DNA from 2 places in the Geotalea uraniireducens genome. Region 2 is predicted to be linked to the other one. Evidence: riboswitches for the same ligand, from Rfam matches in the RefSeq annotation. Region 2 holds a riboswitch; the other holds the start of a gene.
The links. Region 2 has a riboswitch for magnesium ahead of QMN23_RS12575 (magnesium transporter). Riboswitches for the same ligand answer to the same signal wherever they lie in the genome.

Region 1 (5,432 bases), 1.0 Mb from region 2:
TGACCGGCGCAGCAACAGGTTGTTTCACAATCATCTGCATCATGATTTTCGGGACATTCATGATCTTGGTCAGTAGTCAGATACTCACATGTATCTTTATGGACCAGTTCGCCAAGAGATGAACAAGGATGTGCCAGGCATGCCACAGGAAGTATGAGATACAGAACGATCAATATGATTGATACAATCTTCATGAAGTTCACCTATCTCTAAATTCCAAGACACCAAACCATCTACGGACGTTTTGTCTAAATGAGTTATTTATATCACCAATGTACATTTTTAGATAGATATGACTATACACTATGGCGAAATCATTACGAATAATTGTGTTCCAACTGCATGATGTCCCGGTACGGAACAACGCCATGGATAGTATCCTCTTCATCAAGTACCGGCAACGCTGAAAACCCATAGCGTTTGAACTTTTCTTCGGCATCGGTGATGGAGTCGTTGCAATCCAGACTAATGAGCTGCGTAGTCATGATCTCTGACAAAGGCGTACTTTGCTTGGCCATGAGCAGTTCCGGCAGACTGACGACTCCTTTGAGCTTGTTGTCATGATCAACAACGTAGATGTAATCGAGAACGTCAGACTCTTGGCCAACCGTGCGGTAGGCAGCTATGACCAGGTCGGTATGAACATCGGGTAGGAACCTGACATAGGCTTTGGTCGTCAGGTTCGCAATGGTGTCGACCTGCTTATCCAGAAGTGCCTCGATCTTTTCCGTCTCGTCGTGTTCCATCAGATCGAGAATCTCATCCGCCTGATCAGTCGGCAGGACCGAAAGGACATCGGCTGCCTGGGCCGGGGTCATCTCGTCAATCAGGTCGGCAACCCGTTCCTTATCGAGAGAGGAAATCAGGCTGCGCTGCACCCGTGGCTCCATCTCCTCCAGGGTGTCCGACGCCTGATCCGTCTCCAGTTCATTGAAGATGGCCAGGCGCTGTTCCTCTGACAGCTCTTCAAGGATATCGGCCAGATCTACCGGGTGGATATCTGGTAGGGCATCCTTGAGGATGTTCAACTGCACATTCCCCTTGAAGCTGCCGATCTTCTCCGGCAAGCGCTGTACATACGTCCAGGGGATCGTCTCCTTCTTAAACATCTCTGCCAGATGGTAGGCAAACTGGGCCACATAGCGCAGCCCCAGACGTTTCAGCAACCCGTAGCGGCTGAAGTCCACATCTGTTGCATACAGACGGCCATTCCGTAATAAAAGCTTAACGTCATACACCACGTCAATCTCATTGCCGTCCAGATCAATCACCTTCTTGTCGAGGATATGATCCTTGAGCAGGATCTGATTCTCTTCCGGTTCACCTTCAAATGCCTCGACATCCTGTAGAGAGAGTTCTATGCCGCTGTTCTTCAATTCATCAACTTTGCCGATTGGCACCAGCAGTGATTTGTAACCGAAGGGGCGGCTTATGATAAGGCTAGTGACTTCGGCAACTTTCTCGTGTTCAACAATCATCAGGTCATCAAGCTTGCCGATCTTTTTGCCGAGGTTGCGGACCGGTATCCCGGCCAGATCACTCAGGAAGAAAACCTGGTCTTGTGGGGTATTGTTTAATGGCGTCATGGTTGTTCCTCCTTTCACAGCAAGGTGATGAATTTGTAGAGCAGCAGGCCGACGAGCAAGATCAGGTACAACCGTAAAAACAGCAATGATCCCTTGACCCAGCCGGACATTTCGACATTCGGAGTGGCGTATTTTCGGTTGATCTCCTGAATCTTGGAGAAGTTATGTGAAAAGAAATCTCTGATCATAGTCGTGTCCTCCTACTTGAACATGTTCGGGAACAGAGTGCTAATCCCGTAGAGAGTTGAAAGAATGACTATCGCCACCACGATGATGCTGGTGATGATGTTCTGCCAAAGGGTATTGGTATAGTCACCCATGGTCTTCTTGTTGTTCAGGAGCAGGATCAGGAATACCAATGCAGCCGGCAGCAGGGTAACGGCAATGACCTGCACAAACAGGGTGATCAGCACCAGCGGAGCCTTGGGGATCAGAACCACACAACCGGCGGTGATCAGTGTCAGGAAGTAGTTGGCGTAGAACCAGGGGGCCTCCCGGACCTTGTTGTTGAGCGAGTGTGCCCAGCCGAAGACCTCCCCGAAAGCCCAGGAACTGGCTAACGAGATGCAGATCGCTCCCAGCAGACCGGCGTCAAAAAGACCGATGGCCATGAAGGTGCCGGCGTACTTCTGGGTCTTCATCAGCAGGGTGGAAGCCTGGGCCGCGTCGTCGATGTTGACTCCCGGCAGGATAGTGCCGGTCACGATAACGATGAAGATCGCTACCACCACCGTCAGGATCGAGCCGACCAGAGTGTCGAGTTTGCCCCACGGGATGTCTTTTTCCCTGGTTCCTTTGTCCACCACGGCGCTCTGCTGGAAGAAGAGCATCCAGGGGGCGATAGTGGTACCGATATTGGCCATCAGGAAGAAGAAGAGTTCGTTGTTGAATCCTCCCGGTGGCAGGTGCGGTCTGAACCCGGTCTGGACGATATCATGCACTGACGGGTGCACCATGAAGGCGCCCGGGATATAGATCAGATTCACGGCGCAGAAAACCAGGGCGATCTTCTCCCAGGTCCAGTAGCGGCCATTAAGCACCATGATCCCCATAAGGACACAAACGCCAAGAACGGTAGCCCATGGTGGCACACCAAAGATGCGCAGCGCCGAGGTCATGCCGATAAATTCGGTAACCAGGGTCAGCCAGTTGACAATCATGAGATCGATCAGGGAAAACCACCCCCAGAAGGCGCCAAAGCCAGCAAAAATTGCCTCGCCATGACCTCGCTTGGTGACAGCCCCCAATCGGACGGTCATCTCCTGTACGTAGTAGGCGACCGGCACCAAAATGACCAGAAACCAGATCAGGTGGTAGCCGTACTTGGCACCGGTGGCGGCATAGGTGGTAATGCCACCGGCGTCATTGTCGGCAACCATGACGACGATGCCCGGACCGGAAATGATGAAGAACAGTTTGATCGCCTTCCAGATGCGGCGAAATTCGTAGTAAAGCTGGGACACGCTGAACACGTGGCACCTCCTTCAGCCTGAAGTTGCGCAGAAATAGTCAAACTACGGATTACGAAGTTTATTCGTACCGTTATGGAATCAATCTGCAGACGTGTTGAGGCTTGGGGAGAGGAAAACAAGGAAAGTCTCTCCGCCGGCCATAGAAGCATCGGCCCAGCGGAAAAACCTGAAAATCAGAAGGTGATGAGGTTTACCGCCGGGGGGTATCAAATACGCATGACTTGTTACTAGGACTGTCCAACCTGGATCACCACCACCTTTCCGCTTCGAAGTACGCTCAAAAAAAAAGACCACGGGGGGAACCGTGGCCTCATAGAGTTTGCCGTGATTCCCCTCTCGTAGGTTTTCGGCAGTGCACAACGTAGGTCGGTTGACCAGCTACCTTAAGTCAAGCCTTAATCCGGCAAGACCTGGTCTACCCATTGGCGTCTTTCGACGTTTCCGGGCAGTAGCCTGTGTTTGTGCAAACGCCTCATGCTAACGAGGAATTCAACTTTTTACCAATTACGCTTTCAATTCTTGCATGTCAAGAAATTTGTCACAAATTGTGGCTATCCCACTGACACGTTGACTCTTCAACTCATCTCACATATATAATCTTGTTAAAATAATTGGGGTAATAATGAAACGAATAAACTTGGAAAACAAGAAAACTCAACTGCTTTCCCGGCGAGATTTCTTCATTCGTATGGGGTGGTATGGATTTTTCGGGAGTCTGTTTTTGGTGTTTTCGCTTGGAGTCGGCACCGTAGGGTATCACATCACAGCAAATTTGGGATGGGTTGATGCCTTTCTCAATGCGTCGATGATTCTGACTGGAATGGGCCCCGTTGATAAGCTTGAAACCAATACTGCAAAGCTTTTCGCTTCATTTTACGCAATCTTCAGCGGAGTATCTTTTTTGACATTTTGTGGGGTGTTATTTACACCTGTCTACCATCGGTTTATGCACAAATTTCATCTTGATCTAGGAGACAAGAACCTTTGAATGGAATTGACGTAGATTGTCGAGGGTAGTTGAAAAGCTTCACACTCCGTCAGAGTGTAACAGCCTGTTATTTTGGCTACCTGGCAAATTCAGGGATGTGTTAACCGTTCTCTACAATCGTATGTAAGACGGCACTCGTTCTCAACCGCAATTCCCCTCGAAAAACATCCATTCCCTTGCTATCCCTTCAATCCCAACAGGTGACACCCCAATTATTATCTTATTCTCGCACTAACCAGTAGAAGCAATCTCTTGTCGTCCGCCGGATCATCGAAGGCATTGCACTCTTCCATTTGTATCCGTGCTGTGGCATAGCTGTCGAATGAAATCCTGGATACAAAATCCTGTGCAAATGACATCACACTTATGAATGACTCCGGTTGCAAGTGATTGGTCAATCTCTTGAGCGAAGCTACATACTCGTTTCTGAAAACCGAAGGGATGATTATTCGTGTTTCTTTTGCGGCAACCAGTTCGGAATTCATCATTGCCCGGGCGGCCCTGCCGTTACCATCGTCAAATGGGTGTACTTCAGCAACGAGAAACATAATCAATAGAGCCCGGGAGAATGGGTGTTCTAGTGACTTATACAAGCTGAAACCTTGTAAAAGGGTCCCTCTAACCAGATTCGGGTCAACAAAACGAGTGGCGCCTGCATAATTAACTTCTTCCTTCAATTCACCCGGGCGCTTATCCGGTCTTCCCACCATGATGTCGGCATGTCTTGAGTGAAGCAGTTCGATAAGCTCTTCAGGGCTATTTGGCGTTCTTGTCATATTTTCCAAACTGCTGACGACTCGATACGTACCAAGAATGTCATGGCCGTCTGCTGGACGTATTGCAGGGATCACTCCTGAGTCTACAATTTCCTTTGCCTCGTCGACCTTGAATCGGGTACCCTCGATGTAATTCGAAAAGTAAGCATCAAAGAATGAAACCGTATAAAAAGGGGTTCCGGTTCCGGCGCTAGTAGGGCGATAATTGTGTGGCATCGAAGCGAGGACAGACCAGAGCTTTTCAACTCTTTCCAACGCATGGGGATCATACGGGGTACCCAATTGATGAGCTTTTGCTACCGGATCAGCAAGAGTTGCCTTACGGGTTCTCAGTAATGTCCCTATTAGGTTGTCCAGTTCTTCGAACTCCCTCTCCAGTCCTAACAACGGAGCTATCTGACGAGCTTGGTCTCGCAGCCTGTTGAGAGAATCTTCCTTTTCGACGTTCAACAGCTCAGCAAGTCGGCGTTCGATCATTTCCCTGGGGAGGTTCTTCAGTTCACCGCCACTTCGCTCCCGGGAGGGCGTCAGGTTTTCCAGTAAGGCGCGCGCACGCGATGCCATGAAAATGCCTAACAATGGCGTATCACCTTCTGCCGGTGGAGCACCT
Region 2 (5,432 bases):
GGAGCTTTTCGAGAATGGCAACAAGCATCTGCTGGTAGATATGAACGATGTCCGTTTCATCGACAGCTCCGGCCTCGGCGCCCTCGTTTCCGGATTCAAGAACGCCATTTCGCACCAGGGGAGCCTGAAACTAACCAGCCTGCAGCCGCAGGTCAGGTCGATGTTCGAATTGACCCGGCTGCACCGGGTGTTCGAGATATTCGGGTCAACGGCGGAAGCACTGGAAAACTTCTAGGGAAGCGAGGGGGGCAATGGACAAGAATGAAATCGAGGTAGATATCAAGGTTCCCAATCAGACCCGCTACCTGAGCCTCATCGGCAGGATCGGCGAAGATCTCGCCAAAGAACTCGACCGCTATGACGGCGACCGGGAAACGCTGGCCTACCACATCAACCTGGTGCTTACGGAAGCGATGGTCAACGCCATCAAACATGCGAATGCCGGAGACCCGGACAAGATGGTCCACGTCTACATCAATCTCTCGGAACATGAGTTGGTGATCAGAGTCTACGACGATGGGCAGGGGTTCGACATCAGCACCATCCCTCCTCCCGACTTCGACAAGCTCGAAGATCGCGGGCGGGGGATATTCATCATCAAGTCGTTGATGGATAGCGTCAGATACGACAAGATCAATGGCGGCAACGTTCTGGAAATGTGCAAAACCTTCCGCTGTCCCTCGTAAAAGGACCGCGCAAGATTTCACTGCCGCATCATTTTTTGCGCATCGACACCAGGGCAACCATCAACGCCCCGAACAGAAACATCGGAAAACTGAGCAGTTGCCCCATGGAAAAGGGGCCGAACACCAGACCAAGTTGCGGGTCGGGCTCGCGAAAGAACTCGACGAAAAAGCGAAACAGGCCGTAACCTGAAACAAAAGCCCAGAAAACCACCCCGGTCGAGCGCGGTTTGCGTTGGAGCAGCCAGAGCAGGGAGAAGAGGACGGGGCCTTCGAGCACAGCCTCATACAGCTGTGAAGGATGCCGGGGAACCCCTCCGCCGCCGGGGAATATCATTCCCCACGGGAGATCGGTCGGCCGGCCGAACAGCTCACCGTTGATAAAATTACCGAGCCGCCCCAGGCCCAACCCGATCGGCCCGGCTGGTGCACAGAGATCGGCCAGGGTAAAGAAGCCGATCTTCTTCCGCCGCGCAATATACAATCCCGCCAGGATAACCCCGATCAGCCCCCCGTGAAACGACATCCCCCCTTCCCAAACGGCAAAAACTTTCAACGGATGGGAAACATAATAGGAAAAATTGTAAAACAGCACATAACCGAGACGCCCACCCAGAATGACGCCGAGGGCGAGACTGAAAATCAGGTCGGCGACGTCATCGGTACTTAGGGGAAGCTGCTTCCGCTTGACACCCCGCAAAACGAGAAAATAGGCGCAAATAAATCCAACGATATACATCAGGCCGTACCAGCGGAATTCAAGCGGCCCCAGACGGAGAAAAACCGGATCGATTTTTGGAAACTGCATGGTGCTCCTCACGGGACAAAAGTGTTCCTACGGTAGCAACAAATCGGTCAAGTGTCAATCAAGGGAGACCGCCCGACAGCACGCTCCATCACGCCAAACCGCACGATTGACAAAACAATTCCGACGGACTATAAAGGGTGGTATTCCTCGTTAGGAAGAGGCGTTGGTACAAACAAAGGCTACTGCCCAGAAACGTCGAAAGACGCCAATGTGGTAGAACAGGTCTGGCCGGCTTAAGGCTTTACCCAAGGTAGCTGGTGCGGCGAGCAGCCAAACGGCGGCATTCGCCTGAACCTACGTTGTACCCTGCCGAAACTCAACCAGGGGGAAAGCTGCGACCTTGTCCGCAAGGCCCTTTCTCCGCAAAGGGCCTTTTTTCGTGGAGGAGCCGGCATGAGTGCGACAGCTCTCGTCAACGAGCTATATCTCAGCGAAGTTCTCGACCGGACCGTCATCAACGACCAGGGCCACGAAGTCGGGCGGCTCTGGGACATGATCATGATCCCGGGGGAAGTCTTTCCCGAAGTGTCTCACCTGCTGGTAAAGGACCGGAAACAGCTCTATTCGATCCCCTGGCAGGGGATTACCCTCTTCACGCCCTTCGTCATCTCGGCTTCCGCCCCGCTTGGTGAGATCATCAAGGGCAAATATACGCCGAGCGAAGCAGATATTCTCGTCAAACGCGACATTCTCGACAAACAGATCGTCGACGTTGATGGTGCCAAGGTGGTGCGCGTCAACGACCTGAAACTGGGAAACCGGAAAGACCTTCTCTGCATCTTCACTGTCGATATCGGCTTTCGTGGCCTGCTGCGTCGGCTCGGCCACGAGCGGCTCTGGGAGCAGGCAGCGCGGTTGCTGCGTAAAGAAATCCGCCACCAGGAGATCAGCTGGGAGTACGTCCAGCCGCTGGAAACGAACGCTTCTCGACTGACACTCACCATGGCCCGGGACCAGATGGCGGACATGCATCCGGCGGATATCGCCAGCATCATTTCCCAACTATCACACACCCATATCCAGACGGTCCTGACCTCGCTCGACACCGAAACCGCCGGGGAAGCGATCCACGAACTGGAACCCGAACTCCGCTCCCGGGTCATGAGCCAGCTCGACAGCGAGCAGGCTTCGGACATCCTGGAGGAAATGGCCCCGGACGAGGCGGCAGACGTGCTTGGCGATCTCCCGGAAGAAAAAGCGAAAGAACTCCTCGAACTGATGGATGAGGAGGAAGCCGAGGACATTCAGGAACTTCTAGAACACGAAGAAGACTCCGCCGGCGGGTTGATGAACAGCGAGTACATCGCCATCGGCGAAGCACTGACCGTCGATGAAGCGCTGGCGGAAATCAGACGGCTGGCTCCTGAAACGGAAACGGTCTACTATGCCTACGTCATTGACCGCGAAGAACGGCTGCAAGGGGTCGTCAGCCTCAAGGAACTGCTGCTCAATGAAGGAAACATGCCGATCGCCGAGATTATGACCACCAACCTGAAAACCGTCGACGTCGAGGCAACCCCGGAAGATATCCTCGAAATAGTCGCCAAATACAACTTGGTCGCCGTGCCGGTCCTTGATGAGGAAGAGAAAATGGCCGGGATTGTCACCGTCGACGACATCCTGGAACTCTTTCTGCCCTTTGCCCTGCGCCGCCGGCGTTATCACCACTGAGAGTTACGAACCGCCATGTTCACCGGCATCAGCATTTTCAGACTCTTCAAACCAATCCGTAAGGTCAACCTGCGGAATATCCTCATGTTCATGGCCATTCTCGGGCCGGGGATCATCACCGCCAATGTCGACAACGACGCCGGCGGCATTACCACCTATTCACTGGCCGGCGCCCATTACGGCTATTCGCTGCTCTGGCTGATGCTGCCGACCACCGTGGCACTGGTGGTTATCCAGGAAATGTGCGCCCGCATGGGGGCGGTCACCGGCAAGGGGCTCTCCGACCTCATTCGGGAATCATTCGGCGTTAAAGTGACCTTTTACGTCATGATTGCCCTGTTTCTCACCAACATGGGCAACTCGGTATCCGAATTTGCCGGGATCGCTGCCAGTCTGGAAATCTTTGGCATCAGCAAATATCTCTCCGTTCCGGTCAGCGCCCTGCTCGTCTGGCTGCTCATCGTCAAAGGCTCGTACAAGGTCGTGGAAAAGGTATTCCTCGTCGCCTGCATGGTTTACATCGCCTATCCCATTGCCGCTTTCATGGCCACCCCTCACTGGAACACGATCCTCACGGCAACGATCACTCCCTCATTTAAAGCCGACAGCGGCTACCTGATCACCATGATTGGGGTGGTCGGGACAACAATTGCCCCCTGGATGCAGTTCTATCAACAATCGGCCGTTGTTGAAAAAGGGATTACCATCGACCAGTACAGCTTTTCCCGCCTCGATGTAGTCGTCGGCTGCATTATGGCAATCGTCGTGGCATTCTTCATTGTCGTAGCCTGCGCGGCAACGATCTTCAGCCAGGGGCTCCAGATCGAAACGGCCGCCGACGCTGCCCTTGCCCTCAAACCGCTGGTCGGAAAGCATGCCTCCGCCCTGTTCGCCTTCGGACTGTTCAATGCATCGCTCTTTGCCGCCTGCATCCTGCCACTTTCCACAGCCTACTATATCTGCGAAGGGATGGGCTGGGAATCGGGAATCGACAAGGATTTTCGCCGGGCACCCCAGTTCTTCTGGCTCTTCACCGTCATCATCATCAGTAGCGCGCTGATTATCCTCTTCCCCAATGCCCCGCTCATTACGATCATGTTTGTCTCCCAAGTGGTCAATGGCGCGGTGCTCCCCTTCGTCCTGGTGTTCATGCTCTTCCTGATTAATGACCGCCGCCTGATGGGACCCTACACCAATGGCCCGACCTTCAATATAGTCGCCTGGCTGACCGTTATCATCATGATCGTTCTTACCGCTATCATGACGATTGACATGATGGTCCCAGGCATCTTCGGCAGGATGTTCGGCAGCTAATTGATCGCCGCCCGGGATGCCATCAATCACCACGAAAAAATTTTTCACCGGCCGTTGACAACCTTTCCGGCAGCTGTAGAATTTCAGCAAAAGATGAGTGTTCTTTGAGAATTGCTCTGGGAATCAGGTACTGGCCGGTTGAGGGACCTGGCGGATAATTTTACGACAACCCTTCTCGAGCCCGGACGCTGTGAGCTAACCGTTATCAATAAACGGAAGCCTGATGCGATCTCTCGAAGGATGATTGGACAAAAGGTCAGAGGTCCAGCGGTAATACGGTTTCCTGGAGCAACCTTATAATTGACGTACAGGGAATGTCGCACAGTGCGTACAGTCATTCCGTCAGGCGCGTCACAACCGCCGCAAAAAGGGGGACTTCAAAGTGATTGATCGTCCGTCCGGTCGCCAAAGAGCGGACGACACGGCAACACGGCACTTCCCACCGACGGAACTGCAAAAGCATCCCGCTGTACGTCAATTACCACAGAAAAAGCCCGGAGATTTACTCTTCCGGGCTTTTTCCTTTCACAGACCAAACCAAGGTTAATCGTTACTTCCACACCTCAGGCGGCACGCCGGCACGCCGCGCAGTCTCTTCCAGAGCAGCCAGTTTTTCTTTCAAGGAGGCAACTTTTTCATCGAGTCGTTTCATCCCCAGCTGGAGGCCGAGGTATTCCGCCCGGCTCAGATTGTCTGGATTAGCCAGTCTGGCTTTACGATCGGATATTTCATCTTCATAGGACTTGATCTCGGCCCGAATTTTTTCGAATTCCGTCCGCCAGGTATCCTCGTCTTTGCCGCCGTACAGTTCTTTCTTCTTTTCGACCGCTTGCTTGGAGGCCGCCGGACTATTTCCGACCGGTTCAGCCACCGCCGGTTTTTTCTCCTCAGCTTTTCCTTCGCCGGATGTTTCAATCACCTCAGGAGCCACTGTGCCCTGATCGGGAATGACCTTC

Region 1: it holds a riboswitch for magnesium, as region 2 does, so the genes downstream of both, QMN23_RS07940 (NRAMP family divalent metal transporter) here and QMN23_RS12575 (magnesium transporter) in region 2, are expected to answer to the same signal.

What each region holds. Positions count from the first base shown of each region.
Region 1 covers NZ_AP027151.1:1,681,645-1,687,076, forward strand. The annotation lists gene QMN23_RS07930 (magnesium transporter MgtE N-terminal domain-containing protein) at 318-1,586, opposite strand; gene QMN23_RS07935 (hypothetical protein) at 1,601-1,774, opposite strand; gene QMN23_RS07940 (NRAMP family divalent metal transporter) at 1,787-3,058, opposite strand; M-box (ykoK) riboswitch at 3,383-3,550, opposite strand; gene QMN23_RS07945 (hypothetical protein) at 3,696-4,046, shown strand; gene QMN23_RS07950 (Fic family protein) at 4,262-5,432, opposite strand, start outside.
Region 2 covers NZ_AP027151.1:2,680,997-2,686,428, forward strand. The annotation lists gene QMN23_RS12560 (STAS domain-containing protein) at 1-235, shown strand, start outside; gene QMN23_RS12565 (ATP-binding protein) at 252-686, shown strand; gene lgt (prolipoprotein diacylglyceryl transferase) at 715-1,491, opposite strand; M-box (ykoK) riboswitch at 1,631-1,825, shown strand; gene QMN23_RS12575 (magnesium transporter) at 1,885-3,162, shown strand; gene QMN23_RS12580 (Nramp family divalent metal transporter) at 3,178-4,476, shown strand; gene QMN23_RS12585 (DUF4124 domain-containing protein) at 5,027-5,432, opposite strand, start outside.